Regions from separate parts of the Clostridium perfringens genome, predicted to be linked through region 1. Evidence: predicted binding sites of a transcription regulator. Region 1 holds the regulator's gene; the other holds the start of a gene.

Region 1 (17,109 bases):
TTGAAGCTAGAGAAAAGGATCGTAAAGGTGTAACTGATATATTAATTAATTTACCTAAAGGGGAAAAAATTATTGTTGAAGTGAAATCTAAAAAATCTATATTAAATGATGAGTCTAAAGGGCAGCTTCTAAATTATTTAACTAATAAAGATTCTAGATTAGGAATATTAACCAATGGAAATCAATTTTTACTAGTAGACAATACAATTAAAGTAACTAGAAATATAGATAAATATTTCTTAGAAGTAAGTTTAGATAATAACTGTAAAATGAATTTAACTTTATTTAATTTTTTTAGTTATAAATATATTTTTGATTTAAAAACAACGCAATATTTTGAACTTTACAAAAGTTATGCTGTAAATAAATTTATTGATAGAAAATCAATAATAGAAAGTCAGTATAGAAGTGCTTGCTATATATTTTTCAGTAACATTGCTAATAAAGAATATAGCACACTTGAATTAAGTTTAAATAATTTTGAAAATATGGTATTAAAAAATAATTGGTCTAAAGAAACTATAAAAAACAAATATAGATATATAAGGTCATTTCTTGATTATTTAGAAAGAGAAAAATATATTGAAAAAAATAGATTTGATTTATATGGATTGAAAAAGATAATAGAAAAGGTAGAAAATAAAGACTTAAAAAGTAATATAAAAGTAGATAGTTATGTTATAAATAAAATGAAAAATTATTATGTGGGAATAGATAGTAAAAATGAAGTAATAACATTATTGTTTTTATATACATTAAATTATGAATTAATAATTAATTTGAAAAGAGATGATTATTCTGACGGATTTATAAAATATAATGGTAGAAAAATTAAATTACCAAACTATATAAATGATGCTATAAAAAAACATTTAGAATATTTAAAAAAGAAAAAGATTAAAAGTAATTATTTATTAAATAATAGATATGGAGGAAAGTATAAAAAGATAACTGAAGAAACTATAAGAAGAGCTGTAAAGGGGATTTTCCAAAATGATAAAGATATTAATAGAAATATATTTCAAAGTTATTTTATAAATGATATGTACAAAAAGAATTTACCAATAGAAATTATAGCAAAATGGCTTGAGCTTGATATTGCAACGGTTTATAAATATATAGATGTAAAATTATTAAAACGCAATATAGATAAACATTTTAAAGATATTATTAATAAACATACTTATGTAATTTAAATAATGGAGAGTATATCTATGGGTATGCTCTTTTCTTATGCCTAAAAATAAGTTCATTGTAATAAAACTAGATACTTCGGAAATCATAATTAAGCTTTCATATAAGTACAATAGTATTGAACTATATATAACACATGTTGTAGCTATATTTTATGATGTTAAAGTTTTAGCAAATAAACAAAATAATAAACAATATGCATTGTTAAAAACATGTATATCGTTATAAACTTTACATAATATACATAACTTGTTAATATTAAATTGAGATTTTAATATAACGGGGAGAATTAAATGAAAACAAACGCTATTAACTTATTTAACTTTGTGCTTTTTATATCTTTTTCATGTATTTTTATAAAGAATTGGTTTATTTATAAAAGATTATTTTCTAATGAATCCTATTATATTAATCCAAGCACAAAAAAAGATATACAAAAGCTTACATTATTTAAATTTTTATCTGTAATTATACAGTTAACAGTAGTTGCAACTTTACAATTAATATTATTTTTTTATACAAACAAAATTAATTTTTTTAATATAGCAGCTTTATATTTTTTAATATATGCTTTTAATTTATCTATCTCTATAAATAACGATTATATTTATAGGAATTTTAAATTAATAAAAAAGTCTGACATAGATTATTTTAATTTAGATTATAAAAATAATATTGTTAAGATATATTTAAAAGGTAAAAAGAAACCAATTATAATAGCATTTAAAAAAGATTTATCTAATTTTGCAAAGCTTTTAAATAAATTAGGATATAAAGAACTTTTGACTAGGAAAAATTTTTAATACTACTTTATAATAAAAGTTTCAGTGTTATTAACTTTAAATAAAGAAAATATATTATTTTAATTACAAGAAACAGTTAAAAACCAGTTGATTTCCATAAAAATAGTTTACATAATATACATAATTTGTTAATATTAAATTATAAAGTATTATGGGAGGGATTATTTATGAATAAAAAATTTCTGTCAATAACAACAAATGGTAAAAGTTTAATTTTTTATAAAAAGACTTGAAAGTTAAGGCTAAATTAAAACTTTAAAAAAGTGCTAATTTAAAACTAAATTTCTTAAGTATTATTTATTGAGTATTATTAATAAGAAAGCTCTATGCAAAATTTAAAAAGTATAGGCTTAGATTATTCAAGACTGCGAGATATGGTAATTGATGAATTAAAGGATTAATGCAATAGAAATCATCAAAATACTAAATTTAAAAGATGTGTTGAGTAATGGATTTAAACAAATTAAAGCAAAATAATATAAGAGAGATGGAAGTAGAAGAATGTAAAAAGGAAATAGATAGAACAGTTAGAGAGTTACTATCTATTAAAGAAAAGTTTTATAATACACAAAACAAAGTAATTGCAAATGAAAATAGAAAGATTGATGAATTTTTAACTGAAGAATTAGGATTTGTAAAAGATATTAAAGAAAATTTTGTTGATTACAGATTAGAAAATGAAGAAGTAGGAAAAATAAGAATTGAGGTTTGTAACAATTATCTTAAAATACAGGGTAAAGAGTACAGATTTTGGTTGGATACAGACTTTAATTTATGCAAGTTAAATTGGGCTATTAAAGAAGATTTTGGTTATGAGCATTTAGATAGAGGATATAAAATTCAAGGTAGAGAGAATTGGAATAAAGAATTAAAAGAATTAATGAAGGTTAAAAAAGTTTATGAGGACACTGATTTTGAACTTATGAAACTAGAAGGAGATATCTTTTATTTTGTTATAGAAGATAAAGAAAATTATAGAAAAATAAAAGCAAAATCCTTAGTAGACTTTATAAAAGAACAGTTAGAAGAACTTTAATTATATAGTAATTTAAAGAGTATCCAAGAGTAGATACTCTTTTTTATATTTAAAAAGAGTAATATTAAATGTTATAATATTTCTATGTAAACAGTATACGGGGGTAAGAGGTAATGGGGTTATTTAGTAAAAATAAAGAAAGAAAAGGTTATACTTCTATTGATTCCTATTTAAAAGAAAATAACTTAGATAATGATATTAAATCTGTGACAAATGTTAATATATTTTTTATGGATGGAGAAGATGAGGATTTTTATTTAGAAGATCATATGCTTTTAAAATTTAAAAACTTCATAGAAAATCCAGAGAAAGATTTTTTAGTATTGAAATATTATTCCTCATTATATAGTGATGGCTTTAGCCTTGAAGAAATTACTTTAATGAGACATGGAATATGTAGATTTAGAATTGATAGTGAAAAGGAAAATATACTTGTATCAGATTCATAAAAAATTAACTTTAGTAAAAAGGGGCAATTTTGAAAAAGAGATTTTATTCAACTTAAGAAATAGAATCTCTTTGATTTTAAAATTATGATTCAAATTAAAAGTAAAGATTTATTTGGAAATAATTGTGATTTTTTTATTTATAAATTATTAAGTATGTGAAAATTTTAAATATTTATTATTTATATTTTTTTAAAAATACCTTATAATTTAAGTGATTATTCTATAATTCAATTTAAATATTAACAAATTAACAAAAATTTACCTGTAAGGTGTTGAAATTGATTCTCAAAAACTTTACAATGTGATGAAAATGTGTTAAATTTAGATTGATAAAGATTTTCAATTAAGAAAGAGGGGGTAGACCATATGTTTAAACAATGGGAAGGCTTTAAAGAAGGAGTATGGCAAAATGGAATAGATGTTAGAAACTTCATACAAAAGAACTATACTGCATATGAGGGAGACAAGAGTTTCTTAGAAGGAACAACAAAAAGAACTGATGCAGTTTTAGAAAAAGCTCAAAAGTTAATTATAGAAGAAATAGAAAAAGGCATTATAGATGTTGCTACAGATAGAGTATCTGGAATAGACAATTATGAGCCTGGATATTTAGATAAAGATAACGAAGTTATCGTTGGTTTCCAAACAGATGCACCACTTAAAAGAATAGTTAATCCTTTCGGTGGAATGAGAATGGTTGAAAGTTCTTTAAAAGAATACGGCTATGAATTAGATAGCAGTATAAGAGAACATTTCAATGCTTATAGAAAAACTCATAACCAAGGTGTATTCGATGCATACTCAGCTGAAACAAGAGCTGCAAGATCTGCGGGTCTTTTAACTGGTCTTCCAGATGCTTATGGTAGAGGAAGAATTATAGGTGACTATAGAAGAATTGTCCTTTACGGTATAGATTATCTAATAGAAGAAAAGAAAAAAGATTATGCTAATATATCATTTGAAAGCGAAGGCTCAGTAGAAGAATATATTCAATTAAGAGAGAATGTTTCAGAGCAAATAAGAGCTTTAGAAGCAATAAAGTCAATGGCTGCAAGATATGGCTTTGATATATCTAAACCAGCTGCAAACGCTAAGGAAGCAGTTCAATTCTTATACTTTGGATACTTAGCTGCAGTTAAAGAAAATAATGGGGCAGCAATGTCTTTAGGAAGAACTTCTACTTTCTTAGATATTTTCATAGAAAGAGATCTTAAGGCAGGAACTTTAACTGAGTTAGAAGCTCAAGAATTAATAGATCAATTTATAATAAAATTAAGATTAGTTAGACACTTAAGAACTCCTGAGTATAATGATTTATTTGCTGGAGACCCAACTTGGGTAACAGAAGGTATTGGTGGTATGGGTGTAAATGGTAAACCATTAGTAACTAAAAACTCATTTAGATATCTTCAAACTTTAATAAACTTAGGACCTGCTCCAGAACCAAATATGACTGTTTTATGGTCAGATAGATTACCCGAAGGATTCAAAAAATTCTGTGCTGAGGTATCAATTAAAACTGACTCAATTCAATATGAAAATGATGAGTTAATGAGACCTATATACGGAGATGATTACTCAATAGCTTGTTGTGTATCAGCAATGCAAATTGGTAAGCAAATGCAATTCTTCGGAGCTAGAACTAACTTAGCTAAAGCTTTACTTTACACTATAAATGGTGGTATTGATGAAAAATCAGGTAAAGTTGTTATTAAAGGTTTAGAGCCAATAACAGACGAAGTTTTAGATTATGATAAATTAAGAGCTAACTATGATAAAGTTTTAGAGTACGTTGCTAAGCTTTATGTAGATACAATGAATGTTATCCACTACATGCATGATAAATATGCTTATGAAGCTGGACAAATGGCTTTACATGATACTCATGTAGGAAGATTAATGGCATTTGGTATAGCTGGTTTATCAGTTGTAGCTGACTCATTAAGCGCAGTTAAATTCGCTAAAGTTAAGCCTGTAAGAGAAAATGGAATAGCTGTAGACTTTGAAATAGAAGGTGACTTCCCTAAATACGGAAATGATGATGATAGAGTTGACGATTTAGCTGTAGAAATAGTTAGAAAGTTCTCAAGTGAGCTTAAGAAACATCCATTATATAGAGGTGCTAAGCACACATTATCAATCCTAACTATTACTTCAAACGTAGTTTATGGTAAGAAAACAGGTTCAACTCCAGATGGAAGAAAAGCTGGTGAAGCATTTGCTCCAGGAGCTAACCCAATGCATGGAAGAGATAACAGTGGAGCTTTAGCTAGCTTAAACTCAGTTGCTAAAATTCCATACTGTGAAGTTTGTGAAGATGGTGTATCAAACACATTCTCAATTGTTCCAGATGCTTTAGGAAAAGAAGAAGATTCTAGAATAGATAACTTAGTTGCTATTATGGATGGTTACTTCAAACAAGGAGCTCACCATCTAAATGTTAATGTATTTAACAGAGAAACTTTAATGGACGCTATGGAGCATCCTGAAAAGTATCCAACATTAACAATCAGAGTATCAGGTTATGCTGTTAATTTCAATAGATTAACTAGAAATCAACAATTAGAGGTTATAAGCAGAACATTCCACGATTCTCTATAATCTTATATAATAAGAGTGTATAAGGTGAAGGCTTTATACACTCTTTTTTGAAATGTTTACCGTAAGGAGGGACAGCATTATGGTTAAAGGAAGAATTCATTCATTAGAAACTATGGGCTTAGTAGATGGACCTGGTATAAGATTTGTAGTTTTTATGCAAGGCTGTGGAATAAGATGTGCTTTTTGTCATAATCCAGATACTTGGTGTAAAGATAAGGGGACTGAATATACTCCAGAGGAGCTTGTAAATAAGATAAAAAGATTTAAAACATATTTTAATGCATCAGGTGGTGGTGTTACTTTCTCAGGTGGAGAGCCTCTTCTTCAACCAGAATTTTTATTAGAATGTTTAAAATTATGTAAGAAGGAAGGAATACATACCACATTAGATACTGCAGGTGTGGGATTAGGAAATTACGAAGAAATTCTTGAATATGTTGACCTTATATTATTTGATGTAAAGGAAACTGATCCTGAAAAATATAAAAATTTAGTAAGAGTTCCAATAGATAAATCCTTAGAGTTTCTAAAGGTAGCTCAGTCCATGAATAAAAAAATGTGGATAAGACATGTTGTAGTTCCTGGATATACAGATAATAAAGAAGATTTAATGAGAATTAAGAATTTTGTAGATGGTCTTAATAATATAGAAAAGGTTGAACTTTTACCTTATCATGTTTTAGGTGTAAATAAATATGAAGGGCTTAATATTCCATATAGATTAGAGGGAGTTCCACCTTTAGATAAAAAGTGGTTAAAAGAACTTGAAAAAGAAATATTTAATTAATATAATTATTTAGATAAAAACTAAAGTCTAATTTTAGGCTTTAGTTTTTTCTTACATAAAAAATATGTTAGAATAATTAGTATGACATAATTAACATTTTAAAAAAATCAAAGTATATTTTATTAACTTTTTAAAGAAAAGTTTTTAGGCTTTAGTAATTAAATAAAAAGAATTTATATTTAAAAGTTATAATAGTTATTGATTATGATATTTTAGAAAATGTTATAAGGTTTTAGCATATAGAAATGATGGAGGTACTAAAATGAAGCTGACTCCGATGATGAGGCAATATTTTGAGATAAAGGAAAATTATAAGGATTGTATTCTATTTTTTAGACTTGGAGACTTCTATGAGATGTTCTTTGAGGATGCAGAAACAGCTGCAAGGGAATTAGAATTAGTTCTTACTGGAAGAGATTGTGGCTTAGAAAAAAGAGCACCTATGTGTGGAATTCCGTTTCATGCATCTAATTCATATATAGGAAGATTAGTAGCTAAGGGGTATAAGGTTGCTATTTGTGAACAAGTTGAAGATCCTAAATTTGCTAAAGGAATTGTTAAAAGAGATGTTATAAAGGTTATAACTCCTGGAACATATACAGATTCTTCTTTTGTTGAGGAAACAAAAAATAATTATATAATGACTATTTATGCAGACTTAGAGAGAAATAGATGTTCACTAGCTATAACAGATATTTCTACTGGAGATTTCTTAGCTACAGAGGGAGAATTAGAAAAGGGAGTTATTTTAGATGAAATATCTAAGTTTAATCCTAAAGAAATAATACTTTTAGATTCTTTAGATCAAGAGCTTATAAAAGATATAACATTAACTACTCCAGCTTTAATAAGTAGAAAGCCTATAGAATATTTTGAGGAAAACTTTGAGGAAGTATTAAATAATCAATTTGGAGAAAAATCAAACTCTCTAAGTTTAATGGTTAAGAAATCAAGTAATGCTTTAGTTAAATACATACTAGACACTCAAAAAATAAGCTTAACCAATATAAATGATATAGAAGTATATAGTTTGGTTGACTTTATGACTATAGATTTAAGTTCTAGAAGAAATTTAGAGCTTACAGAGAATCTAAGAGAAAAAAGTAAGAAGGGTTCTCTTCTTTGGGTATTAGATAAGACAGAAACTTCTATGGGAAGTAGAATGCTTAGAAGATGGATTGAAGAACCTCTTGTTAATAAGGAAAAGATAACTTTAAGATTAAATGCTGTAGAAGAATTATTTAATGATCTTTCTTTAAATGACTCTCTTAAGGAAGCTTTACATGATATTTATGATATAGAGAGAATATTAGGGAAAATTTCAAATAAAAATGCTAATGCTAAGGATTTAATAGCATTAAAAACATCTATAGGTAAAATTCCTAATGTAAAAGGAATTATAGAAAATTGCACTTCAAGTCTTCTAAAGAATTATCACCATAATTTAGATGACTTAAGAGATATTTATGATCTTTTAGAAAAATCTATAAAAGAAGATCCATCCCTAACATTAAAAGATGGTGATTTAATAAAAGATGGATTTAATGGTGAAATAGATGAATTAAGACTTGCTAAGACTAACGGTAAGGATTGGATATCTAGCTTAGAAAATAGAGAAAGAGAGTTTACTGGCATAAAATCTTTAAAGGTAGGATTTAATAAGGTCTTTGGTTATTATATAGAAATATCTAAGGCTAATTATAGTTCTATTCCTGAAGGAAGATATATAAGAAAGCAAACTTTAGCTAATGCAGAGAGATTTATTACTCCAGAACTTAAGGAAATAGAAGAAAAACTTTTAGGAGCTAGTGAAAAACTTTGCTCTTTAGAATATGATATTTTCCTAGATATAAGAAATGAAGTTGAAAATCATATAGATAGACTAAAAACTACTGCTAAGATAATTGCTGAGTTAGATTGTATAAGCAATTTAGCCTTTGTAGCTTTAGAAAATGATTTTATAAAACCTGAAATTAATGAAGATGGGGAAACTAAAATAGAAAATGGAAGACACCCTGTTGTTGAAAAGGTAATTCCTAAGGGAGAGTTTATTCCTAATGACACTATTATAAATAAAGATGATAATCAACTTCTTATAATAACAGGGCCTAATATGGCTGGTAAATCAACATATATGAGACAGGTAGCTATTATTACTTTAATGTGTCAAATAGGTTCCTTTGTGCCAGCTAGTAAGGCTAATATAAGTGTAGTAGATAAAATCTTTACTAGAATAGGAGCTTCTGATGATTTAGCAGGTGGTAAAAGTACATTTATGGTTGAAATGTGGGAAGTTTCTAACATTTTAAAAAATGCTACAGAAAATAGCTTGGTTCTTTTAGATGAAGTTGGAAGAGGAACGAGTACATATGATGGATTAAGTATAGCTTGGTCTGTTATAGAGTATATATGTAAAAATAAAAATTTAAGATGTAAAACTCTTTTTGCTACTCATTATCATGAGTTAACTAAATTAGAAGGAGAAATTCACGGAGTTAGAAATTATTCAGTAGCTGTGAAGGAAGTTGATAACAATATTATCTTCTTAAGAAAAATAATAGAAGGTGGAGCAGATCAATCTTATGGTATTGAGGTTGCTAAACTTGCTGGTATTCCAGATGAGGTAATAAATAGAGCTAAGGAAATCTTAGAAACTCTTGAAATGGAATCTTCAAAGGATAACTTAGATTTAGCTCTTAAAGAAGTAAATGCTTCAAAAGAAGACATAGAAGAAGCCTCTATTACAACCTCTTATGAAGTTAAAGAAACCCTAGTAGAAGAGGATAAAATTGAAATTAAAGAAGAAGTTATTTCAAAAGCTTCAGAGGCTAAAACACATAAAAAAGAAGATGATCAAATACAATTAGATTTTTCTGCCATAGGAAAAGATAATTTGATAAAAGAACTTTCAGAAGTTGATATTTTATCTTTAAATCCTATGGAGGCTATGAATAGATTATATGCTCTAGTTAAAGAAGCTAAAAATTTAATTTAGCTTATGGGAAGGAGCTGTTATAAATTTTGAATAGAATAAATATTTTAAATGCAGATACAGCAAATAAAATAGCAGCAGGAGAGGTTGTTGAAAGACCCTCTTCTGTGGTTAAAGAACTTGTAGAAAATTCATTAGATGCAGGGGCTAAAAATATAACTATAGAGATTCAAAATGGTGGAGAATCTCTTATAAAAATAATAGATGATGGCTCAGGGGTTCATCCAGAGGATGTTGAAAAAGCTTTTAATCCTCATGCTACAAGTAAAATAAAAGATACTTATGATATTTTTAGTATAAATACCCTTGGATTTAGAGGAGAAGCTTTGCCTAGTATAGCTTCTATAGCAAGGGTTGATTTTAAGAGTAAAGTATCAGACTTTGACATGGGTAAGGAATTAGTAATTAGCGGGGGAGAAAAAGAATCTTTAACGGATTGTTCTATGAATAGAGGAACTCAAATAGAAGTTAGGGATTTATTCTTTAATGTACCTGCTAGAAAGAAGTTTTTAAAGACAACGGCTAGAGAAAGTGCCTTAATAAATGACTTAGTAAACAGAATTTCACTAGCTAACCCAGATGTATCATTTAAATTATTTAATAACAATAAAAAGATTTTAAATACTTATGGCAATGGAAAATTAATAGATGTTATAAGAACTATTTATGGTAAGTCCACTGCTGAAAATTTAATATATTTTGAAGAGCATAAGGACACAGCTTCTGTTTATGGATTTATAGGAAATGATACCTTAGCAAGAGCCTCTAGAAATAATCAAAGTCTTTTTGTAAATAAGAGATATGTAAAAAATAGAAGCTTAACTGTAGCTGTGGAAAATGCCTTTAGATCCTTTAATGTTACAGGTAAGTTTCCATTCTTCGTATTATTTATAGATACTTATCCAGAGCTTATAGATGTTAACATACATCCAACAAAATCTGAAATTAAATTTAAAGATGAACGTTTTATATTCAAGGTAGTCTTTGATGCTGTTCATTCAGCTATGAGGGAATATGTAAAAGATACCTTTACTCTTCCAGAAGAAGAGGAGAAAAAATTTGAAGCTTTAAAAGAAGAAGTTATTCAGGAAAGCTTAGATGAGGAAATAAGTACCTTAGAAAAGTTAAAAGAAAATATAAATTATAAGGTAAGTGAGGATAGAAAGAAGGAAGAGATTTATTCTTATAATCCCTCTAAGGATTATGAAGCTAAAACAGAGGTTAATATTCCAGTAGATTTCTTATCAAAAGAAAATCAGGAGGAATCTTTTAGTATTAATAACTCTTTAGAAAATAATAATTTTAAAGAAGGTTCAGCTAAAAGAGAGATTTCATATGATCCTATACTTATAAAAAATGAACTTAAAGATAAAGTAAGTGAAAGTACTTCTGAATCACTTGAAAGAAGTGACTATAAATGTAATAAGAATGAATATGGAAATTCCATAGAGGAAATAATTTATAGAGAAGCAAAATTCCCTAAGCTAAGAGTTATTGGTCAATTTAATAAAACCTATATATTAGCTGAGTATGATTCTACTTTATATTTAATAGACCAACATGCAGCTCATGAGAAGATTTTATTTGAGAAGTATTCTTCAGATATAGCTAAAAAGAGGGTTGAAATTCAGCCTCTAATGATTCCACTAGTAGTAACCTTACCTACAGAGGATTATCTTTATTATGATGAAAATAAAGAGATTTTTGAAAAGGCAGGATTTAAAATAAGCGATTTTGGTGATAATTCTATAAGAATTGAAGAGGTACCATACTTTTTAGATAAATTAAATCCAACAGAGCTAATAACATCTATGATAAATAACTTGAAGAAAATGGGTACTGGAGAAACTGTAGAGGTTAAATATAATAAAATAGCATCTATGTCCTGTAGGGCGGCAGTTAAGGCTAATGATGTTTTAAGCATATTAGAAATGGAAAACTTAATAGAGGATTTAAGATACATAAATGATCCTTTCCACTGTCCACATGGACGTCCAACTATAATTAAATTTACCAGTTATGAATTAGATAAGAAGTTTAAAAGAATAACTTAAGGAGAGAGACAGTTTAAATGAATAATAATTTACTTATTATTGCTGGGCCAACAGCCGTAGGGAAAAGTGACCTTTCAGTAGATCTAGCAAAGAAGCTAAATGGTGAAATAATATCTGTTGACTCTATGCAAATATATAAATACATGGATATAGGTTCAGCTAAAATTTCTAAGGAAGAAATGGGAGGCGTCCCTCACTATTTAATAGATTTTGTTGATCCTAGTAAGGAGTTTAGTGTAGCTGAATTTAAAGACTTAGCTACAGAAAAAATTAAAGATATACAAAGTAGAGGAAAACTTCCTATATTAGTAGGAGGAACTGGACTATATATAAATTCAATCATATGCAATATGAATTTTGCAGAAAGTGATAAGGATGAAGAGTATAGAGAAGAGCTTGAAAAAATAGCTAATGAGCATGGAAATGAATATTTACATGAGATGCTAAAAGATATTGATTTAGAAAGCTATAATTCAATACATTTTAATAATAGAAAAAGAGTAATTAGGGCATTAGAAACTTATAAGTTAACTGGAAAACCATTTTCATCTTTTAAAGCTAAGAATAGTATTTATGAAACTCCATATAATATATATTATTATGTACTTAATATGGATAGAGCAAAGCTTTATGACAGAATAAACAAAAGAGTTGATATAATGTTTGAAAAAGGTCTTTTAGAAGAGGTTAAGAATCTTAAAGCCATGGGATTAACTGATGATATGCAGTCTATGAAAGGTATAGGATACAAAGAAGTTTTATATTATCTTGATGGTAAAATCTCTTTAGAACAATGCATAGAGATGATTAAGCAAGGTAGCAGAAACTATGCTAAACGTCAGCTTACTTGGTTTAGAAAGGATCCTAGAGCTATATTTATAGATAAAGATACTTTCGCCTCTGAAGAAGATATTTCTTCCAAAATTATTAATGACATAATAAATTCTTAGGTTTATAATTAAATTATATTAAAAATTTATGGAGGGCAATAGAATGAATAAGTCAATCAATAACCTACAAGATATATTCTTAAACAATGCAAGAAAGGAAAGAATTCCTGTAACAATATTTTTAGTAAATGGGGTTCAATTAAAGGGTATCGTTAAAGGGTTCGATAGCTTTACAGTAGTTTTAGATAGTGATGGAAAGCAACAATTAGTTTATAAACATGCTATAAGCACAGTATCACCAGCTAAACCTATTTTATTTAATAACGCGCAAGTTTTTGATAATTAAATATAGAAAAGAAAAATAGGTAAACCCTAGATGGTTTGCCTATTTTTTTTCTATATGATAAGATTTATAAATGTACGATATTTTAATAATGCGGGGGTATAATAATGCTTAATGCAACTATAGAATTACTAAAAAAACAATATGGTTTCACAGATGAAACTATAAAGCTTTATAATCAAGCTATAATTGATGTAGAAAATGAATTTAAAATATATGATGAAATAAGAGAATATAATCAATTAAAAGTTCTTAAGGCTTTCCAAGAGGAAAGAATTTCAGATAATCATTTTACTAATTCAACAGGATATGGTTATGGTGATATTGGAAGAGACACTTTAGATTTAGTTTATGCTAGAATCTTTAATGCTGAAAAAGCTTTAGTTAGACCACATTTTGTTAATGGAACTCATGCTTTAGGAACAGCTTTATTTGGAAACTTAAGACCTGGAGATACTATATTAGCTGTTACTGGTAGCCCTTATGATACTTTACACAGTGTAATTGGTATAAGCGGAGAAGAAAATATAGGCTCTTTAAAAGAGTACGGTGTTAATTATAAGCAAGTAGATCTTGTAGATGGAAAGATTAACATAAAAAAAGCTTTAGAAATGATTAAAGATGATGAATCAATAAAGTTAATACATATGCAAAGATCAACTGGATACGGCTTTAGAAATGCCTTCCAAGTTAAAGAATTAGGAGAAGCAATAAAAGCTATAAAAGAATTAAGAGAAGACTTAATAGTATTTGTTGATAATTGTTATGGAGAGTTTATAGACATAATAGAACCTACAGATGTTGGTGCTGATTTAATAGCAGGATCATTAATTAAAAACATAGGTGGAGGAATAGCTCCAACTGGTGGATACATAGTAGGAAAAGAAAAATATGTAGAGCAAGCATCTTATAGACTTACTGTACCTGGTATAGGAGCTGAGTGTGGATGTACATTTGGAGTGATGAAAGATTTCTACCAAGGATTATTCTTAGCTCCTCATGTTGCTATAGAAGCATTAAAAGGAGCAATATTCTGTGCTAGAATAATGGAACTTGCTGGATTTGAAGTTCTTCCTAAATATAATGACAAGAGAAGTGACATAATTCAGGCTATAAAATTCAATGATAAAGAAAAACTTATAAAATTCTGTAAGGGTGTTCAATATGCTTCGCCAATAGATTCTTTCGTTGAATGTGAACCATGGGCTATGCCAGGGTATTCAGATGAGGTTATTATGGCAGCTGGTGCCTTCATTCAAGGTTCTTCTATAGAACTTTCAGCAGATGCACCTATAAGAGAGCCATATATAGCTTATTTACAAGGTGGATTAACTTTTGACCATGCTAAAATAGGTGTATTAATAGCTTTAAATAACATTTTTAAATAATATGCTAATTTAAATTAGTAAATACAAAAATTAACATAGGCTTTTATCAAAAAATAATAAGATTTACAAAGATATTTCTTCAAAATTATTTACTTTAAATCTTATTGAAATTTATTTTGATAAAGGCCTATTTTTTATATTCTTTTTATGGAATAAATCTTTTTTATAAGATATAATTAAAATAGTTAATTAATTTAATATTACGTATTACATTTTATATATTACATATTGTATTACAAAGAAAGGTGGAAGGATATTTTGGAAGAGAGCAGAAACAAAGAATTAAAAGTAAAAAGCTTTAGGGTAACTGAAGAAACTTTCGATAAATTTAAGAAAATAGCATCTGATGAGTTTGGAAATCAAGGACAATGTTTAGATGCATTAATATCACTGTATGAATTAGAGAATTCTAAATCAACATTGATAGAAAGAAAGTTAGAAATAGAGTCTTTTCAGGATTATTTAAACAAGATAAACCAACTTTTCTTAACTTCTCTTCAAATGAGTGAGGATGCAGGAAAAAGAGCAGAAGAGGAATTTGTTAAGAAGCTTTCTATAAAGGATGTGACCATAGAGAGGCTGCAAAGAAGAGAAGAAGAACTTATAGAAAGAGATAAGGCTTTAAAAGAGGATAATAAAGCTAAAATAAAGGAGATAGAAGAGCTTAAAGAAAATATAAAAACTTTAGAAAAAGATAAAAGCACATTATCTCAATTAGTATCTAGAAACTATGATTTAATAGAAAAAAATAAAGAAGAAATAGCCTCTTTAAAATCTTTAGAATCTTTAAAGGAGGAAAATGAAGAGTTACGAAATAAGGGAGAAGAGGATAGAGCTTCTTTAAAAGAAAGAGAATCTCATATAAAATCTCTAGCATTAGAAAAAGAAGCTCTTAAAGAAAAGCTAAATTTCTATGAAGAAAAAGAGAAGTCTTATAAGGAAGAGGTAGAATCATATAAAAAGCTTGTAGAAGCTATGAGAAAGGATCATAAGAAGGAGTTAGAGTTATTAGAGACTAAATACTCTAAAATGGCAGAAAAAGAGTCTGAGAAGCTTAGAAAGGATTTTGAAAGTAGGTTAGAATTAGAGAAAAGAACCTTAGAATTAGATATAAAAACTTTAAAATATGAAAAAGAAGTTTTAGAAAGTAAGTTAAATTCATAATATATGTTGATTTGTAAATTGAGTTATTAATTGGCGTCAGATAATTTGTGTAATTTAATATTCTGTATAGATTATATAGTTGAATATTTAGTAAAATTTTAAAATAAGAAAAAATACTAGGAAATTTGTAATGCATAAAATTCCCTAGCATTTTTTCTTAATAAGCTCTATAAATTCCTACTAATTTACCTAAAATAGAGCAATCTTCAACTATTATAGGTTCATAGTTTTTGTTTTCTGGTTGTAGTCTTATGAATCCATTTTCCTTAAAAAATCTTTTTATTGTAGCTTCATTTTCTATTAGAGCTACTACAATATCACCATTTGTTGCTACATTTTTCTGTTCTATTATTGCTAAATCTCCATCTAAGATTCCAGCTTCTATCATACTGTCTCCAGTAACTTTTAAAATAAATAAATCATTATTGTGCTTAACGTAGTTTATAGGTATTTGAAACATATCTTCTATGTTCTCTGTAGCTAAAATAGGCATACCAGCAGTGACTTTACCTACTATAGGAATATCTATTAATTCCTTTTCTTCATTAGATAATTCTACTATTTCTAAAGCTCTTGGCTTAGTTGGATCTCTATATATTAATCCTTTTTTCTCTAATCTCTTTAAATGTCCATGAACAGTTGAGGTTGATTTCAAGCTAACTGCTTGACATATCTCTCTAACTGAAGGTGGATACCCCTTTGATTTTGTAAATTCAATTAAAAAGTTATATATTTGAGTTTGTTTATCTGAATTTTCCTTAATAATCATAGTAATTGCACCTCACGATTCTTTGGTAATATTATACCACAGTAAGGAGAGTATAGCAAACTTATGTTCTCATACCGTAACTTTCATAAAAACACTTAAAATAAGTTGATTTTTGTATTATTTTTTATGGGAAAATAATTTTTATTTGATAAAAAAGAGTATATTTGTTATAATGAAAAGATGATTTTTAAGTAAGAGGTGACTTTATGGATAAAAAAGTATTTAACAATGATGATTATTGTGATGTATATAATGGAAAGATTTGCGATAATTGCGGTGATTGTCTAGAGATGCAAGGGATAGATACAAAAGCCATAAGAATAGCTGACATAGCAAAAGAAGTTGAAGAAAACAAGAAAATAGAAGAAACTCTTAAAAAACTTGCTGAAGAAGAACAAGAAGAAATGGAAGATGATTTAGAAGAAGAGCTTACAACAGAAACTTGGGAAGAGTATTTAGCTAAGCAAGATGAATATGAGGATGCTTTTGATCATATTGAATATCTTGAAGATATAGATTTAAATGATGATTTAACTATGGAAGAAATGACAGAAGAAGTATTTCCAGGGGTTAGAAAACTTAAAATAAAAGAAAAGTAGAAGAGTGTTTCTTATATAAAAGTGCTAAAAATACGAGGAT
Region 2 (17,109 bases), 510 kb from region 1:
AATCAGCAAAAAGCAATTATAGGCCGTGAAATAGAATTAAATCCAGAACTTTTAATAGCAGCACAACCTACTAGAGGACTTGATGTAGGATCTATAGAGTATATTCATAAAAGACTTGTAGAGCAAAGAGATAGCGGAAAAGCAGTGCTTTTAGTTTCTCTTGAATTAGATGAAATCTTAAATGTTTCAGATAGAATTGCAATAATAAATAACGGAGAACTTATAGGTGTTGTAAATGCAGATGAAACTAATGAAAATGAAGTAGGTCTTATGATGGCTGGTATAAAAGGAGGAGAAAAGCATGAAGTTTAAACAGTTTATTATATCTTTAATGGCTATTATATTAGGACTTATTGCTGGTGCTATTTTAATGGCTATTATGGGACATAATCCAATAGATGGTTATTCTTTCTTATTCAAAGGTGGACTTATGAACATAGAAAGAATAGGAAATACTTTAGCTACGGCTACTCCTTTAATATTAACAGGACTTTCCTTAGCCTTTGCATTTAAAACTGGACTATTTAATATTGGTGCTCCAGGACAAATGCTTATGGGTGGATTTTTTGCTACAGCAGTAGGATTAACAGTGAAATTACCAGCTCCAGTCTTAATACCATTAATGATTCTTGCTGGTATTCTTGGAGGAGCTATATGGGCATTTATTCCTGGTGTTTTAAAGGCTAAGTTTAATGTTCATGAGGTTGTTTCAACAATAATGATGAACTGGATAGCATATTGGATAGTGTATTACATGGTTCCTATGTACTTTAAAGGAGAATTCTTAGAAACTGAATCAGCACAGCTTCCAGCGGCAGCTACTTTAAGAATACAAGCACTTACAGACTTTTTCCAAGGATCATTTATAAATATAGGAATATTAATTGCACTTATTTCTGTATTTGCAGTTTGGTTTATATTAAATAAAACAGTTTTAGGATATGAATTAAAGGCTGTTGGATTTAATAGAGATGCTGCAGAATATGCAGGTATTTCAGTAAATAGAAATATATTATTATCAATGATGATAGCTGGTGCTTTAGCAGGGCTTGCAGGTGTTGTTCAATACACAGGAAATGCTGTAAGCATACAAATAGGTGTTATGCCTACACAAGGATTTGATGGTATCGCAGTAGCTTTACTTGGTGCAAATACTCCTATAGGAGTTTTATTCTCAGCTTTATTCTTTGGTCTTTTATATACAGGAAAAGGATTTATGAATGCTATGACAAGCATACCTCCAGAAATAGCAGATACTATAATGGCTACAATAATATACTTCTCTGCTACAAGTGTAATAATGGAGAGAGTGCTTAATAAATTCCAAAAAAGAAAGAAAGATAAATTAAATAAAAATACTAATCAAGAAACAACTAAAGAAAGGGTGGTGAGCAAATAATGTGGGAAACAATTCAACAAATATTTCCTTATGCAATAGCTTTTACTATACCTCTTTTAATAACCGCATTAGGTGCTTTATTTTCTGAAAGAAGCGGTGTAGTAAATATAGGACTTGATGGTCTTATGATCGTAGGATCTTTTAGTGGGGCATTTACAGTATCAAAGCTTCAAGAGGCTATGCCAGGTAGCTCACTTCCTTTATGGATTGGTTTAGGAGTTGCAGTTTTAGTAGGAATATTATTTTCCTTATTACATGCATTTGCAAGTATAAATTTAAATGCAGATCAGGTAATAAGTGGTACAGCTATAAATATGATAGCTGGAGCTTTAACTGTATTCTTAGCTAGAAATATGACAGGTAGTGGTAATATAAGAATTATGCAAGGGTTTATACCGAAGGATGTTCCAGTATTATCTTCAATACCAATAATAGGAGATTTATTCTTTTCAAAAACTTATGCAACTACATGGTTAGTTATTTTAATACTTGCTATAAGTACATTCTTATTATATAAGACAAGTTTTGGATTAAGACTTAGAGCTTGTGGAGAACATCCTCAAGCTGCTGATGCTGCAGGTATAAATGTTTATAAAATGAGATATATAGGTGTTATGATATCAGGAGCATTTTCATCTCTTGGTGGAGCTATAATACTTGTAACTTACGGTGGAGAATTTACAGGAAGTGTTGCAGGACTTGGATTTCTAGCCTTAGCTGCTTTAATCTTTGGTCAATGGAAGCCATGGGGAGTATTAGGAGCAACATTCTTCTTTGGATTTGCTACAACTATAGCAAACGTATCTCAAATAATACCATCACTTTCAACTATACCTCCAGTATTACTTAAGATATTCCCATATGTGGTTACTTTAATCGCATTAATAGTATTCTCTAAAACATCTCAAGCGCCTAAGGCTGCTGGAGAGCCATATCAAAAGGATAAGAGATAGTAAAATTTAAAAACTTATCTCTGGATAGTATTTTATTATATCCAGAGGTAGGTTTTTTATTTTGAAATATATTTTTAGAGAGAATTAATTTAAAGATAAGATAAAATTGTAAAAACAAGATTAATTTATTTTATATACTTTATATTTTAAAGATAATTAGCCATAATAGAGTTAAATAAAGTTTAAATGGAGGAATGAATTATGTTAGCTAAAGACTTTTTGGATTTTAAAAATTGGTGTGTTGTTGGTGATGTAGGAAATGAAAAAAAGTATGCATATAGAATTTTAAATAAGCTTAAAGAAAATGGATATAATGCTTTTGGAGTTAGCTTAAAAGATGGAGAAAACATATTTAAAAGATTAAAAGAAGTTCCTTGTAATATTGAGGTTATAGACTTATGTATAAACCCTATTAAGGGAATAGAATTTATTAAAGAGGCCAAAACTTTAGGAATAAATAAGGTTTTAATTCAACCAGGTGCTGAAAGCGAAGAAGTTTTAAATTTTTGTAAGGAGAATGGTATCTGTGCTATAGAAGGATGTGCACTAGTTGAACTAAGTAGAAGGTAATATTTAAAAAGTTCGCATGTTTAATAAAAAAATATTTGTTGAATAGGTTTAAATTATAAAAATATGTTTTTATGCGTATTATATAGAGATAAAAAGTCTTCAATGTACGCATTTGTTTAAAAATAATTACAAAAAAACTTATTAATTTCACTTTTTCGACAAAAATATTCGTAAAAGTATTGATAAATATAAAAAATCTGATAATATATTAAAGGTGATTTAGAAAAACAAATGAAGGAAAGAGTGAGATTATGGAAAAGTTCTTTAAGCTTAAAGAAAATAACACTGATGCAAAAACAGAATTTATTGCTGGATTAACTACTTTTATGACAATGGCTTATATACTTATAGTAAATCCATCAATATTATCAGCAGCAGGAATGGATCAAGGAGCTGTATTTACAGCAACGGCTTTATCAGCAGTAATAGCAACTTTAATAATGGGACTTTACGCTAAGTTACCATTTGCACAAGCTCCAGGAATGGGACTAAATGCGTTTTTTGCTTATACAATAGTTATTCAAATGGGATATTCATTTGAATTTGCTTTAACTGCAGTTTTATTAGAAGGAATAATATTTATACTTTTAACTATATTTAACGTACGTGAAGCAATAGTAGACTCAATACCAAAGGGAATAAAAAATGCTATATCAGTAGGTATAGGATTACTTATTGCCTTAATAGGATTAGAGGGTGCAGGAATCGTAGTACATACAGATGGAGGAACTATAGTTTCTTTAGGAAATATAGTTTCAGGATCAGGACTTTTAGCAATAATAGGTCTTTTAATAACAAGTGTTTTAATAGCTAAAAATGTTAAGGGAGCATTATTTATAGGTATGATTATTACAGCAATAATAGGAATACCTATGGGAATAACTCCTATACCAAGTAAGATTATTAGTATGCCACCTTCAATAGCGCCTACTTTCTTCAAGTTCGATTTCCACAACATATTCTCTTTAGACATGGTAATAGCATTATTTACATTATTATTCATGGATATGTTTGATACAATAGGAACTTTAGTTGGTGTTGCAACTAAGGCTAAAATGTTAGATAAGGATGGAAAAGTACCTAACATAAAGAAAGCTTTATTTTCTGATGCAGTAGGTACAACATTAGGAGCTTGTTTAGGAACAAGTACAGTAAGTACTTTCGTAGAGAGTGCTTCAGGGGTTGCAGAAGGAGGAAGAACTGGATTAACAGCAGTTTCAACTGCATTTATGTTCTTCTTAGCTTTATTCTTTGCTCCATTATTTGCAGTTATAACTCCAGCGGTTACAGCATCAGCTTTAGTTTTAGTTGGATTATTTATGATAGAACCAATAAAAGAAATAGACTTACATGATTTTACAGAGGCTATACCAGCTTTCTTAACAATAATCATGATGCCATTTGCTTACTCAATATCAGATGGTATAGTATTTGGAGTTATATCATACATAATATTAAAATTATTCTCTGGAAAAAGAAAAGAGATAAGTTTAACTACTGTTATTTTAGGATTAGTATTTTTACTTAAGTTTTTAATATAATAATTAAGGAAATAGACTATATGATTTATCATATAGTCTATTTTTATATAATTTATTATCAATTTTTTGCATAATGTAGTAAAATAATATAATGGATATCTTATTGGTATAAAACGATTCATTTAATAATGAATGGAGGAAATATTATGAAAGTTGGATTAGTTTTATCAGGTGGGGGAGGAAAAGGAGCATATGAACTGGGTGTTTGGAAAGCTTTAGTTGAAATGAAATTGGACAAGTACATAGAAGTTATATCAGGAACTTCTATTAGTGCATTTAATGCTGCCCTATTTGCTCAAGGGGATATGGACAATGCTCAAGCCTTATGGGATGAAGTTACTATGGAGAAATTAGTTCCTATGACTAAAATGGATTTGTTGAAAAAAGGTGTAGCTTTAGCCTTAGGGGTAAAAAGTATTAACTTTGTAAAAAAACATATGTCAGATAGATTAGAAAATGGAGATTTTCCTAAGGATGGAGCTTATGAAGTTGTAAATAAGTTTATAGATATAAATAAGGTTAAAGAATCAGGAAAAATTTGTTATGCTGCCTGTACGGAATTACCAGATTGTAAGGTTAAATATTTTAGAATTAATGATTATGATGAAGAGGTAGGAAGAGAAATAATAATGGCCTCAGCATCACTTCCTTTAATATATGATAGCTCAGAGGTAGATGGTAAAAAGTATTTAGATGGAGGAATGGTTGATAATACACCAATTCAACCTGTTTATGGAGAAGGTTGTGATTTAATTATTGTAGTACATTTATCTAAAGAGGGAACTGTAGATAGAAGCCTTTATCCAAATGCTCAGATAATAGAAATAGTGCCTAAGAGCTTAGATGATAGCATGATAAATGGAACATTAAATTTAGATATAGATGCAAAAAGATTAAGAGCACAGCAAGGTTATGAGGATACTATGAATCTTATGAGTCCTATAATGAATTTGGCAAAAACTAGCTTTGAATTTGAAATGAATGAAAAAAATCCAATATTATATAGGTTGTTTAATAGTTTTAAAGAAATTAAAGAAAAATGTTCTAAAAGACACTATAGTTAAAAAGCTATGGTGTTTTTTTATTTATAAAATAAAAATTAAAGAAAAAGGTTACTATAAGAAATAAAAGATTTTTAATTATAAAAATAAAACGTATTAACTAATAGAGATTTTTAGAGTGTTTAGAAATATGGAGAAAAAGAAAGTAATTTTGAAAAAATAAAAGAAATAAATACAATAACACCTTTGACTATATAAGGAATTTCTTATATATTTATAATAAAGCCTAGAATTCCTATAAGAATTAAGGTGATTAATAAATATTATATTATTTTTATCGATTAATATAATTTAAAAGAAAAATAGGTTAGTTCATAAATAATACATAAGTAGATGTTTTATTATAAATGGTTAAATAGAACTGGTTAGTATAGATAAGAGAATTCCAGGAGGAGAGAAATGGTGAATTTAGATAAAGGTTTATTAAAAATTATAAAAGATGAAAGTTTAGAAGATTACTTTATAAAGGCTAATTTTGGTTTAGAAAAAGAAAATGTTAGGGTTACAGAAAGCGGAAACTTAGCTTTAACACCTCATCCAAAGGCCTTTGGAGATAGGGAAAAGAATGCATATATAAAAACAGATTTTTCTGAGAGTCAGTTAGAAATGGTAACACCTGTCTGTAATACTTTAGAGGAAGTTTATAGTTTTATATGTAATTTAAATAAGGTTGTATCTTTAGAGATTATGAAAAATGGAGAATTTTTATGGCCACAGAGTAATCCTCCTATATTACCAAGGGAAGAGGAGATTCCAATTGCTAAGCTTTCTAATAGAGAAGATGAATTATATAGAGAAAATCTTAGTTATAAATACGGCAAAAAGAAACAAGTAATAAGTGGAATACATTATAATTTTTCATTTAAAGAGGAATTTATTAAGTTACTTTATAAAGAGCTTAAAGTGGAAAAGGATTTTAGAGAATTTAAAGATGATATCTACCTTAGAATGGCTAGAAACTTTCAAAAATATCATTGGTTATTAATATACTTAACTGGAGCAAGTCCTGTTTTCCATGAAAGTTATATAGATGAGATTAAAAAAGATGGTGAAATTTTAGGAGAGGATTCTTATTATATAAAAGATTATACTTCTTTAAGAAATAGTTCTTATGGATATAAAAATAAAAAGGACTATTATGTTTCATATAACAGTATAGGAGAATATGCTAGTGACATAAAGAATTTAGTTAAGGATAAGGAAATACAAAGTATAAAAGAATATTATAACCCTATAAGGTTAAAATCACTAGGAAGCGAAGACATGCTTGAAAGCTTACTTCACAAGGGGATTGATTACTTAGAGGTAAGACTTTTAGACTTAGATCCTTTAAGTATTCAAGGAGTGAGTAAAGAAACACTTTATCTAGTGCACTTATTTATGATTTATACTTTATTAAAAGAGAACAAGGAAATAACATATAAAGATCAAGAAGAATTTTTCAAAAATCATGATATGGTTGCCTTAAAGGGCAGAAATGAAGACGCTGTTATACATGAAAATGGAGTTCCTGTTTTATTAAAAGACAAAGGAAGAGAAATACTAAGTGAAATGGATGAAATTGTAGAGATCTTATTTTCAAATAATGAGGAATTTAAAAATGTTATCAAAAGAGCATTAGAAAAAATTAATAATCCTCATGATACAATTTCAGAGAAACTTATTAAGGATATAAAAGAAGAGGGATATATTAATTTCCATATGAGATTAGCTAAGGAGTACTTAAATAACTTTAAAAATAAAGAATTTAATTTAGTTGGTTATGAAGATTTAGAATTATCAACACAAATATTAATATTAGATGCTATTAAAAGAGGAATAGAGTTTAATATGATGGATAGATTAGAAAACTTTATTTCTCTTAGTGATGGAGAAAAGGTTGAATATGTTAAGCAAGCAACAAAAACTTCTAAGGATTCATATATAACTGCCTTAATAATGGAAAATAAATTAGTTACTAAGGATATTTTAAAGGAAAATAATATAAGGGTTCCTAAGGGGAAAGATTATGACAATATAGATGAGGCAAAGAAAGATTTTAGATTATTTAAGGATGAGAAAATAGTTATAAAACCTAAGTCTACTAATTTTGGTTTAGGAATTAGTATATTTCCTGGAGAATATTCAAGGGAAGACTATGATAAAGCTGTTGAAATAGCTTTTAGAGAGGATAGTTCAATCCTTATAGAAGAATTTATGACAGGAAAGGAATATAGATTTCTTGTAATAGGGGAAGAGGTAGTAGGAATACTTCATAGAGAACCTGCCAATGTAATTGGGAATGGAGAAAGTACCATAGAAGAGCTTGTTTTTGAAAAGAATAAAGATCCATTAAGAGGAAGGGGATATAAGACTCCTTTAGAAAAAATAAAATTAGGAGAGATAGAAGAAATGTTTTTGAAAAATCAAGGACTAAGCTTTAAGTATATCCCTAAAAATGGAGAAAAAATCTATTTAAGAGAAAACTCTAATATAAGCACAGGAGGAGACAGTATAGACTTTACTGACAAAATACATCCTAGTTATAAAGAGGTAGCATTAAAGTCTGCTAAGGCTGTTAAAGCCCTTATATGCGGAGTAGATATGGTAATAGATAATATAGAGGAAGAGGCAAAGGAAAAAAATCATGGCATAATAGAATTGAATTTTAACCCAGCAATACATATTCATTGTTTCCCTTATAAAGGAGAGAATAGAAAAGCTGGTGAAAAAATATTAGATTTATTGTTTAATTAAATTAGATATAAAACTTGTAGAATTAAGATAATATTAAATAAAAAGTAGATATATAAAATAAGATTTTAAGGGATGTATTAAAATATAAAAGGTTATTTTAATACACGCCCTTATTAAGTGTTTAAATACTTTATTTTAATTTATATCTTATTACTTTCATAAATATCTATTATTTCATTAAATAGGTCTACATCCTCAATTGAATTATATAAATCACCATCTTTTATATTGTAGACATACTCAAGCACAAATTGTTCACCACTTAAAACTTCTTTAATTATTCTAAAACGCTTGTCCATATCTAACATTTCCACTTCACAAAGAATTTCAATAGGTTCATTTTCATTAGTTTCATTATTGTATTGTTGTTTTATAAAGTTTTTAAATACTATAAGATTAGTATTTTCTTTATCACAATAATTAACCTTTCCAGTTTTGTTACATGATAAACATGGGTTAAAGCCACATTCTCTTATGCATTTTACACACATGCATTTAGAACATACAAATATTTTATCAAGAGAATCTTTATAAGTTTTTTTGAAATCTTCACATTCTTTTATAATTTCATTTTCTTTAGATTTATTTAAAAATGACAGGAAAGATTTTTTTTCTGGAAGTTCTCTAGATAACTTATCTAATAAATCATTATATTTTTTTAATATTTTAATATTTTTGTAGTATGCTCTTTCCTTTAAAGTAGAATCTTCGCTTAAATCTTCAATATCATCTAAAACAAAAATTAGCTCACTGTAAAGACTACCATAAGTATTTTTTTCTTTATCTAAAAATTCCTTTGCATTCATTTGCTATACTCCTTCACCATATAAATAATATATATATTTATGATATCATATATTATCAAATAATTATGAATTTAGACTATTAAAATATACAAAATTTAATAATTAATTTATAATGATGATATATAATACATTTAAGGAGGGGAAGAGGTGAAAAAACATAAGAGGTTTGGTCAGTTAGTCCTATTTTTTATAGCTTTTTTCTTTTTAGTTGGATGTTTTAATATTTCTCCAATTAAAAAAGTTAAGGCAGAAACCTTTGGTATAGAAAATACTATTGCTAAAGGTGGAAGATCCTCAGGTGGGGGCTCTAGAAGTAGCTCAAGGAGTTCAGGAAGTTCTTCTAGAAGTTCAAGTAAGAGTAGTTCTTATAATTCTAGTAAAAAGTATTCTAAGCCTAGTAGTTCATCTAGTGAAAAGAAAAAAAGCCAAGGAAATAGTAATTATTCCACTACGGATAAGTTTAATAAACCTTCATCAGGAAGTAATTCAAGCTCTGATAAGGTAGAAAGTGGAAAAGATTCTAGTAACTCAGATAAAGGTAGTACACAGGGAAATAATAATTATTCAACTACAGATAAGTTTAATAGCAAAGCCCCTAATAATCAAGAAGGAAGTTCTAAAGAAAATAATAAGTATGAAAATAATGATAAATCCAGTGGTAGTTCAAATAAAAGCTATAGAAGTAGCAATTCAGGAGGATTTAGCTTTTTTGATATGCTTATGTTAAATAATATACTTAATATGTTTGGAAATATGTTTAGTTTTATGTTCATAAGAAGACCTTTTATAGGTATTGGAACTATTTTATTAATAGCTTTAATAATATTTGCAATTAGAAAAAGAAGATAGTTAAAATTAATAATTATGACATGAATTTGTAAAAAAGAGAGAGTATAATAAATCTAAATAAAAAGTCGGTAAAGGTGGTAATAAAATGGGAATATTTAATAGAATATCAAATATGATTAAGGCTAAGACTAACTCAGCTTTAGATGAAATGGAGAATCCAGTAGAATTATTAGATCAAAAAATAAGAGATATGGAGAAATCTTTTAATGAAGCTAAAAGATCATCAGCTCAAATTTTTGGTAACTTAAAAGATACTGAAAAGAAAATGAATGAAGCTAAGGAAGAGTCAGCTCAGTATGATGAAAAAGTAAGATTAGCAATGAGCAAAGGAAATGAAGAGTTAGCTAAGAAAGCTTTAAAACTTAAATTAGATAGTGACAAGAAATTTGAGTCTTTAAAGGCAAGCTATGAAGGACAAAGAGCTAAAGCTGATGTTTTAAAAGCAAAATTAGTGGAATTAGAAAAAGAATTAGATAAAACAAGAAGTTATAGAGATGAAGCAGTAGCTAGACTTAATAATGCTGAAGCTTCAAAACAAATAAATGAAGTTATTGCAAATGTTCAAAGTAAGAGTAATTCAATTAATATTGATGATATAGAAAGAAGTATTTCAAGAAAAGAGAGTTATGCTGCTGGATTAGAAGAATTAAAAGGTGAAAGCTTAGATGATGAATTTGCTAAATTAGAAGAACTAAGTTTAGACGATGAATTAAATAAGTATAGAACACAAAACACACAAGAAGATAAAACTTCAGATTCAGAGGTAGATTTAGAATTAGAGAAATATAAAAATAAATAATATGAATTTTAAAGGGTTATACTAAAATAGCTCATAAATAAAACTTATAAATATTAGGAAGAGAATATTTGAATGAACTTAAATTTTTAGTGGAATTCAGAGGTTCTCAGAAGATATTTATAAGTTTTTTATTTTAGAAGATAACTTTATAAGTCTTTAGAAAAATATTATATAGAATTTATAACAAATAGAATTTTAAGTTACAACATAGCTACTTTTATTTAAGGGCTGTATATTAAAATATTAAATCTTGATTAAAAAAGAAAGTCTATATAAAATTTAATTTAGAAAGGGGAGAATTAAATGAATTATAAATTAGTTTGTATAGATATGGATGGTACGCTTTTAGATTCTCATCACAAAGTTAGTGAAAGAAATAAAGAGGCTTTAAAGAAAGCCATTGAAAAAGGAGTACATATTGCCATATCAACAGGAAGGGTTTTTCCCTCAGCTAGGATATATGGGAATATAATAGGAGTAAATGCACCATTAATCTGTTCAAATGGTTCATATATAAAGGATAAAAATACTGATGAGGTAATATTTAAATCTACACTAGACAGAGAAACTTACTTTAAAATATGTGATATTATAAACAAATATAAGTTTTTAGCTTATGTAGATTCTACAGATGGACTAATAGCAGATACTGATATTCCAGAGGATGATAGTCATAGGCTTATGAATAGCTGGGTAGATGAAGAAGAAAAAATAAAATTCTATAAATATGATGATTTAAGAGATGCTTATGATGAACATGGAGAAGATATATTAAAGTTTATAATAATAAAACAAGAAGGCGGACCTAATATAGAAGAAGCTAAGGAGGAATTTGAAGCTTTAGAAGGAGTAGATTTAGTTTATGCTTCTTGGGGTGGATGTATAGAGATCATGAAAAAAGGAACTTCAAAGGGAAGTGCAGTTAAAGCCCTTGCAGATAAATTAGGAATAAGCTTAGAAGAAGTAATATGCATTGGTGATAGTGGAAATGATGTATCTATGCTAGAAGAGGCAGGATTATCTGTAGTAATGGGAAATGCACCAGACTTTATTAAGGAATATGGGGATTATATAACAGATACAAATGAAAATGATGGTGTTGCTAAGGCTATAGAGAAGTTTATATTGGAATAATAGAAATAAAGGGTTTAATAAAAAAGAAATTTAGTTTGACATATTGTCTTTAAAGTTATTAAATATGTTTAGAGATAATAATAAAATGTGAATTGTTCATAGAAAGGAATGATTAAATGTTTAGTTTCACTTTTGATGAAAAAGAATATACTTTATCAGAGGATAAATTGCTTTATTTCTTTAATGAAGATGTTGAAGGTTTTGATATAGATAAGCTTTTTGAAATATTAAATAGTAGTGAGGGAGTTAGCTTTGGAAAAGCCTATTATGATGGCCCTTGTGAAGAATGTAAATTTGGATTAGAGGAAAAAAAGAAGAGCTTCCCATTTTTAGAGTTTAATATGTTTATTTATGCTAAGAATGGAAAGTTTGTAATAAGCAATATAGAAAAAGCTTATGAAGGTCTTACTTATAATAAATTATTAAGAGATAAAAAAGTAGACAAGAGCTATTTAGTTAATATAAATGTTTGTAAAAATTGTGGGAACTTCGCTGTTGAAGTTGAGGAACTTGAAGTATAATAAAAAAGTTTTGGGTATGTATTCTTATAATACAAAAAAGAATACATACCTTTTTTTGTTTTAGGAAAATTTAATTATATAGAAACAAATTAATAGCTTATATGACATAAATTTAAATGGTTTAGATGATATAATTTAAAACATATTAGTAATAAATTCTAAGAAAGGGGAATAAAAATGAGTTTATTAAAGAAAGTTAGCAAAATAGTAGTAGGAGTTACAATGGCATCTTTACTTTTAATAGGATGTGGAGGGACAGGTAAAAAGGCAAAGGAAAATATACCAGAGGATAAATTACCTGTAGCTACTATTGAAGTTAAGAATTTTGGAACTATAGAAGCAGAGTTATATCCAAACAAAGCTCCAAATACCGTTGATAACTTTATAAGCCTAGCTAATAGTGGATTTTATGATGGCTTAACTATCCATAGAATAGTTAAGGGATTTGTGCTTCAGGGTGGAGATCCAAAGGGAACAGGTACAGGTGGACCAGGATATATGATAAAGGGTGAATTTTCTTCTAATGGAGTAGAAAATGATATTAAGCATGAAGAGGGAATATTATCAATGGCAAGATCTCAAAATCCTGATAGTGCAGGAAGTCAATTCTTTATTGTTACAAAAGAAGCACCACATTTAGATGGTCAATATGCAGCCTTTGGAAAAGTTACTAAGGGATTAGATGTGGTTCATGAAATAGAAAAGGTTTCAGTAGGAGCAAATGATAAACCAGTTGAGGATGTTGTTATAGAATCAATTAAGGTGGATACAAAGGGAATAGAGTATAAGGAGCCTGAAAAGGTTAAATAAAGGAATTTTAATTTATTAATTACCTGTATTTTAAGATAAGTTTTAAATAGATTTATTGTTTAAAACTTATCTTTTATAATATTGGAATTTAAAAAGTCTTAGTGTAAAATTAAAAATGAACATATGTTTGCATGGAGGCTTTATGAAAGAGAATAGAAAGATAATTCATATAGATATGGACGCTTTTTATGCATCCATTGAACAGAGAGATAATCCTAAGTATAAAGGAAAGCCGTTGATTGTTGGTGGAGACCCAAATAGAAGAGGAGTAGTTGCAACTTGCTCTTATGAAGCAAGGAAATACGGAATACATTCAGCTATGCCCTCTTTAACTGCATATAAATTATGCCCTAAAGCTATTTTTATAAGACCTAGGATGGAGGTTTATAAAAAAGTTTCTAGGCAGGTTATGAATATATTAAATGAATACTCTAATCTTGTAGAACCCTTGTCCTTAGATGAGGCTTTTGTTGATGTAAGTAAAAGCAAAAGGTGCAAAGGTTCTGCAACCTTAATGGCCCTTGAAATAAAGGAAAGAATATTTAAAGAAGTAGGTCTTACTGCTTCAGCAGGAGTTTCTTTTAATAAATTTTTAGCAAAGATGGCATCAGATTTTAGAAAACCAGATGGTATAACAGTAATAACAGAGGAGAATTCAAAGGATTTTATAAGAAATATACCTATAGGAAAATTTTTTGGCGTTGGAAGAGTAACTAAAAATAAGCTAAATAATATAGGGGTATTTAAGGGGGAGGATTTACTTAAATTTTCTGAAGAAGAACTTATAGATATTTTTAGTGACAGGGGCAAGATATTATATGAATTTGCTAGGGGTATAGATAATAGACCAGTAAATCCATACAGGATTAGAAAGTCTATAGGTAAAGAAATTACCTTAAGAGAAGACATAGAAGATATAGATGAAATGATAGAGATTTTAGAGAGAATAGCAGAAAGAGTTAGTGAGAGTTTATGTTTATTAAATAAAAAAGGAAAGACTGTAACCTTAAAGGTGAAGTTTAACGATTTTAAACATATAACAAGAAGTATTACTTTAGAACACTTTTTAAAAGAAAAGAAGGAAATAATGGAATGTGTAAAAGATCTTATAAGCATAGTTGATTTTAAAAATAAAAAGGTAAGATTATTAGGAATAACAATATCATCTTTAGAAGAAAATATAATAACAGAAGAAAGAGAGCAGTTAAGCTTTGATGTTTAGACAAATTATTAACTAGATGAAAACAAATTTCGATAATATAGAAATTATTTAAATAAATAGTATAATAATACTTATAATTTATAAAAAAATATCTATATTTAATAAAGTTACTTGAAATGGAGAGGAATTAATGAACTACATATTTCTAATAATAGGGTTCCTTTTACTTATTAAAGGAGCAGATCTTTTTGTTGATGGGGCTTCAGGAATAGCTAAAAAGCTAGGAGTTCCAGCTGTTATAATTGGACTTACTATTGTATCCTTAGGAACTAGTGCCCCAGAGCTTGCAGTAAGTATATCAGCTTCACTAAAAGGTAGCAATGATATTACCATGGGAAATGTTTTAGGATCAAATTTATTTAATCTTTTAGCAGCTTTAGGATGTACAGCCATTGTGGCTCCTTTAGTCATAAAGAAGCACATAATAAAAAATGATTTTATAGTAAATTTAATTGCAACTTTTATTTTATATGTTTTTACTTTTACTGGACTAATAGGAAGTAAAAATTCTTTATCTAGAATAGATGGAGCAGTATTAGTCTTAATGTGCATAACATATATAATATATTTAATATATACAGTTAAGAGAAGCAATAAAAAAGAAGATGAAGTAGCGTTAACTGCAGAATTTGAAGATTTTGAGGAGCAAAACATAAAGTCACCTAATAGCACAGTTAAAAATATAATTTTATCAATAGTTGGAGTTATAGGAATAATATTAGGTGGAAAAATAGTTGTTGATTCAGCTTCTGCAATTGCCTTAGGATTAGGACTGAGTGAAAAATTAGTTGGTCTTACAATTGTGGCAATAGGTACTTCTCTTCCAGAACTTGTTACTTCTTTAGTGGCAGCTAAAAAGGGTGAAAATGACATAGCTCTTGGAAATATATTAGGATCTAATACCTTTAACATATTATTAATATTAGGTTTATCATCCGTAATAAGCCCTATAACAATAGCTAAAAGTTTATCAATAGATTTAATATTCCTTATAATTGTCACTTTAATAATAGGTGCTTTAATTTTCTTAAATAAGAAAAAAGAAAAAGTACTTACTAAATATGAAGGGGTATTTCTTTTAGCTCTTTATATTGGATATACAGTATATATAATAATGAGAAATTAATCTTTTGTAACTGTCTTAAATTAAGACAGTTATTTTTTATGTGAAATTTAGTATATAGTGTAGACTTTTATTTCAAATATTATAGCTAAAAATTAAAAAAAGTTTTATTAATTAAATAGGAAATTGTATATAAGATTGTGCTAGATAGAAATAAATAATATTACTATTAGGTAAAATATGTTGAAACTTTGGCAGTTTGGAGGATATACTTAAAATGAGAATTAATAGCCTTAATATGTAAGTAGAGGAGGAGAAAAATATAAATAGTTTAATAAATATTTTTAATCAATATAGTGAGTTAGCTATATTTATAAGTTTGTTTATAAGTGTAATTATAGCATTACTTGGGATAGTTCCCTCTGTATTTGTTACAGGAGCTAATATAGTATTCTTTGGTCCTATAAATGGATTTTTAATTTCTTTATTAGGTGAAGTTATAGGGGGATGGATAAGTTTTAAAGTATATAGAAAAGGTATAAATAAATTTGCAGGAAATATTGAAGGGAAATACGAATTAATAGATAAAATTGTAAAGAGTGAAGGGAGAAATGTTGGGATTTTAATTTTTGAAGGAAGATTAATACCTTTTATTCCATCAGGTTTAGTAACCTTAGCTGCTGCTATGAGCAGGGTTAATAGTCTTACATTTATAATATCTACGTTCTTAGGGAAAATACCGTCTATTTTATTAGAAGTTTTAGCAAGTTATGGGGTGATAATGGCTTCTCAAAAAAATTTAAAACTTGTTATTGGAGTTTTAAGTTTAATTTTATTTTTATTAACATTAAAAAAATTAAAAGATAAAACAAGCAAAAAATGAGAAATTTATCATTAAAAACAAAAAAAGCTCAATTTTTTTTGTAAAAAATGGGTGTTTATTATTGATTTAATATGAATTATATGATTTAATTTAAATGGATAAAGTTTTAATAATTTGTTAAAGCTTTACAATTAGTTAAAGGAGTAAAATAATGATCGAAGCAGTGATTATAGCATTAATAATTTCAAAAATAAAAGGATATAGTTTAAAGCCTTTCTTTAAAAGTTGGACAATCTATCCTATTTTGATTTTTGAAGCTATTTATATAGTCTTTCAGATAAGTATATTTATGGGTAACTATGATGTTGTAAAATGGGCACCTTGGTTTAAAAGTATATATATGTACTTGTTTTTAATACCTATATTTTGGTATAAAGAGTATGTAAGTGCTTTAATTGGATCGTTATTTATTTTAGCAGGAACTTTTTTAAATCATATTGTAATGGCTGCTAACGGTGGGGAAATGCCTGTTTTCCCAAGTTTATCATATTTAACAGGATATCTTAAGCCTAACACTATTTCAAAGGTAAATGATATACATATGATAGGAACAAGTACAGTAAAATATAAGTATTTAAGTGACATAATAGATGTAGGATATAGTGTTTTAAGTATTGGTGATATACTTATAAGAGTTTTTGTAGTCATAATAATATATGTTACAGTTAAAAAAACTAATGAGAAAAATGAATATAAGCAAAGGAATATATTTGCTTAGTGACAGCGGAGGAAGAATGTTAAAAGTAACTTTATTTGAAACTT

The links. The regulator LexA, encoded in region 1, represses DNA repair genes until DNA is damaged. The targets are predictions, from matches to a motif close to CNAACANNTGTTNG.
Positions count from the first base shown of each region.
Region 2: a site for LexA is predicted at 13,296-13,309, ahead of dinB (DNA polymerase IV). Genes of this name have one in related genera too.

Region 1 covers NZ_CP065681.1:2,031,603-2,048,711, reverse strand. Annotated here, with positions in the region: gene I6G60_RS09700 (type I restriction enzyme HsdR N-terminal domain-containing protein) at 1-1,196, shown strand, start outside; gene I6G60_RS09695 (hypothetical protein) at 1,488-1,997, shown strand; gene I6G60_RS09690 (hypothetical protein) at 2,446-3,033, shown strand; gene I6G60_RS09685 (hypothetical protein) at 3,147-3,482, shown strand; gene pflB (formate C-acetyltransferase) at 3,849-6,083, shown strand; gene pflA (pyruvate formate-lyase-activating protein) at 6,163-6,870, shown strand; gene mutS (DNA mismatch repair protein MutS) at 7,133-9,865, shown strand; gene mutL (DNA mismatch repair endonuclease MutL) at 9,892-11,916, shown strand; gene miaA (tRNA (adenosine(37)-N6)-dimethylallyltransferase MiaA) at 11,934-12,866, shown strand; gene hfq (RNA chaperone Hfq) at 12,910-13,152, shown strand; gene I6G60_RS09650 (methionine gamma-lyase family protein) at 13,257-14,537, shown strand; gene I6G60_RS09645 (coiled-coil domain-containing protein) at 14,796-15,701, shown strand; gene lexA (transcriptional repressor LexA) at 15,859-16,470, opposite strand; gene I6G60_RS09635 (hypothetical protein) at 16,677-17,069, shown strand.
Region 2 covers NZ_CP065681.1:1,517,428-1,534,536, forward strand. Annotated here, with positions in the region: gene I6G60_RS07455 (ABC transporter ATP-binding protein) at 1-312, shown strand, start outside; gene I6G60_RS07460 (ABC transporter permease) at 302-1,399, shown strand; gene I6G60_RS07465 (ABC transporter permease) at 1,399-2,352, shown strand; gene I6G60_RS07470 (CoA-binding protein) at 2,554-2,922, shown strand; gene I6G60_RS07475 (NCS2 family permease) at 3,174-4,463, shown strand; gene I6G60_RS07480 (patatin-like phospholipase family protein) at 4,610-5,527, shown strand; gene gshAB (bifunctional glutamate--cysteine ligase GshA/glutathione synthetase GshB) at 5,924-8,260, shown strand; gene I6G60_RS07490 (hypothetical protein) at 8,401-9,066, opposite strand; gene I6G60_RS07495 (hypothetical protein) at 9,214-9,915, shown strand; gene I6G60_RS07500 (PspA/IM30 family protein) at 10,001-10,714, shown strand; gene I6G60_RS07505 (Cof-type HAD-IIB family hydrolase) at 11,018-11,848, shown strand; gene I6G60_RS07510 (DUF3785 domain-containing protein) at 11,965-12,369, shown strand; gene I6G60_RS07515 (peptidylprolyl isomerase) at 12,547-13,179, shown strand; gene dinB (DNA polymerase IV) at 13,322-14,401, shown strand; gene I6G60_RS07525 (calcium/sodium antiporter) at 14,532-15,527, shown strand; gene I6G60_RS07530 (TVP38/TMEM64 family protein) at 15,844-16,347, shown strand; gene I6G60_RS07535 (DUF5317 domain-containing protein) at 16,499-17,065, shown strand; gene I6G60_RS07540 (hypothetical protein) at 17,082-17,109, shown strand, end outside.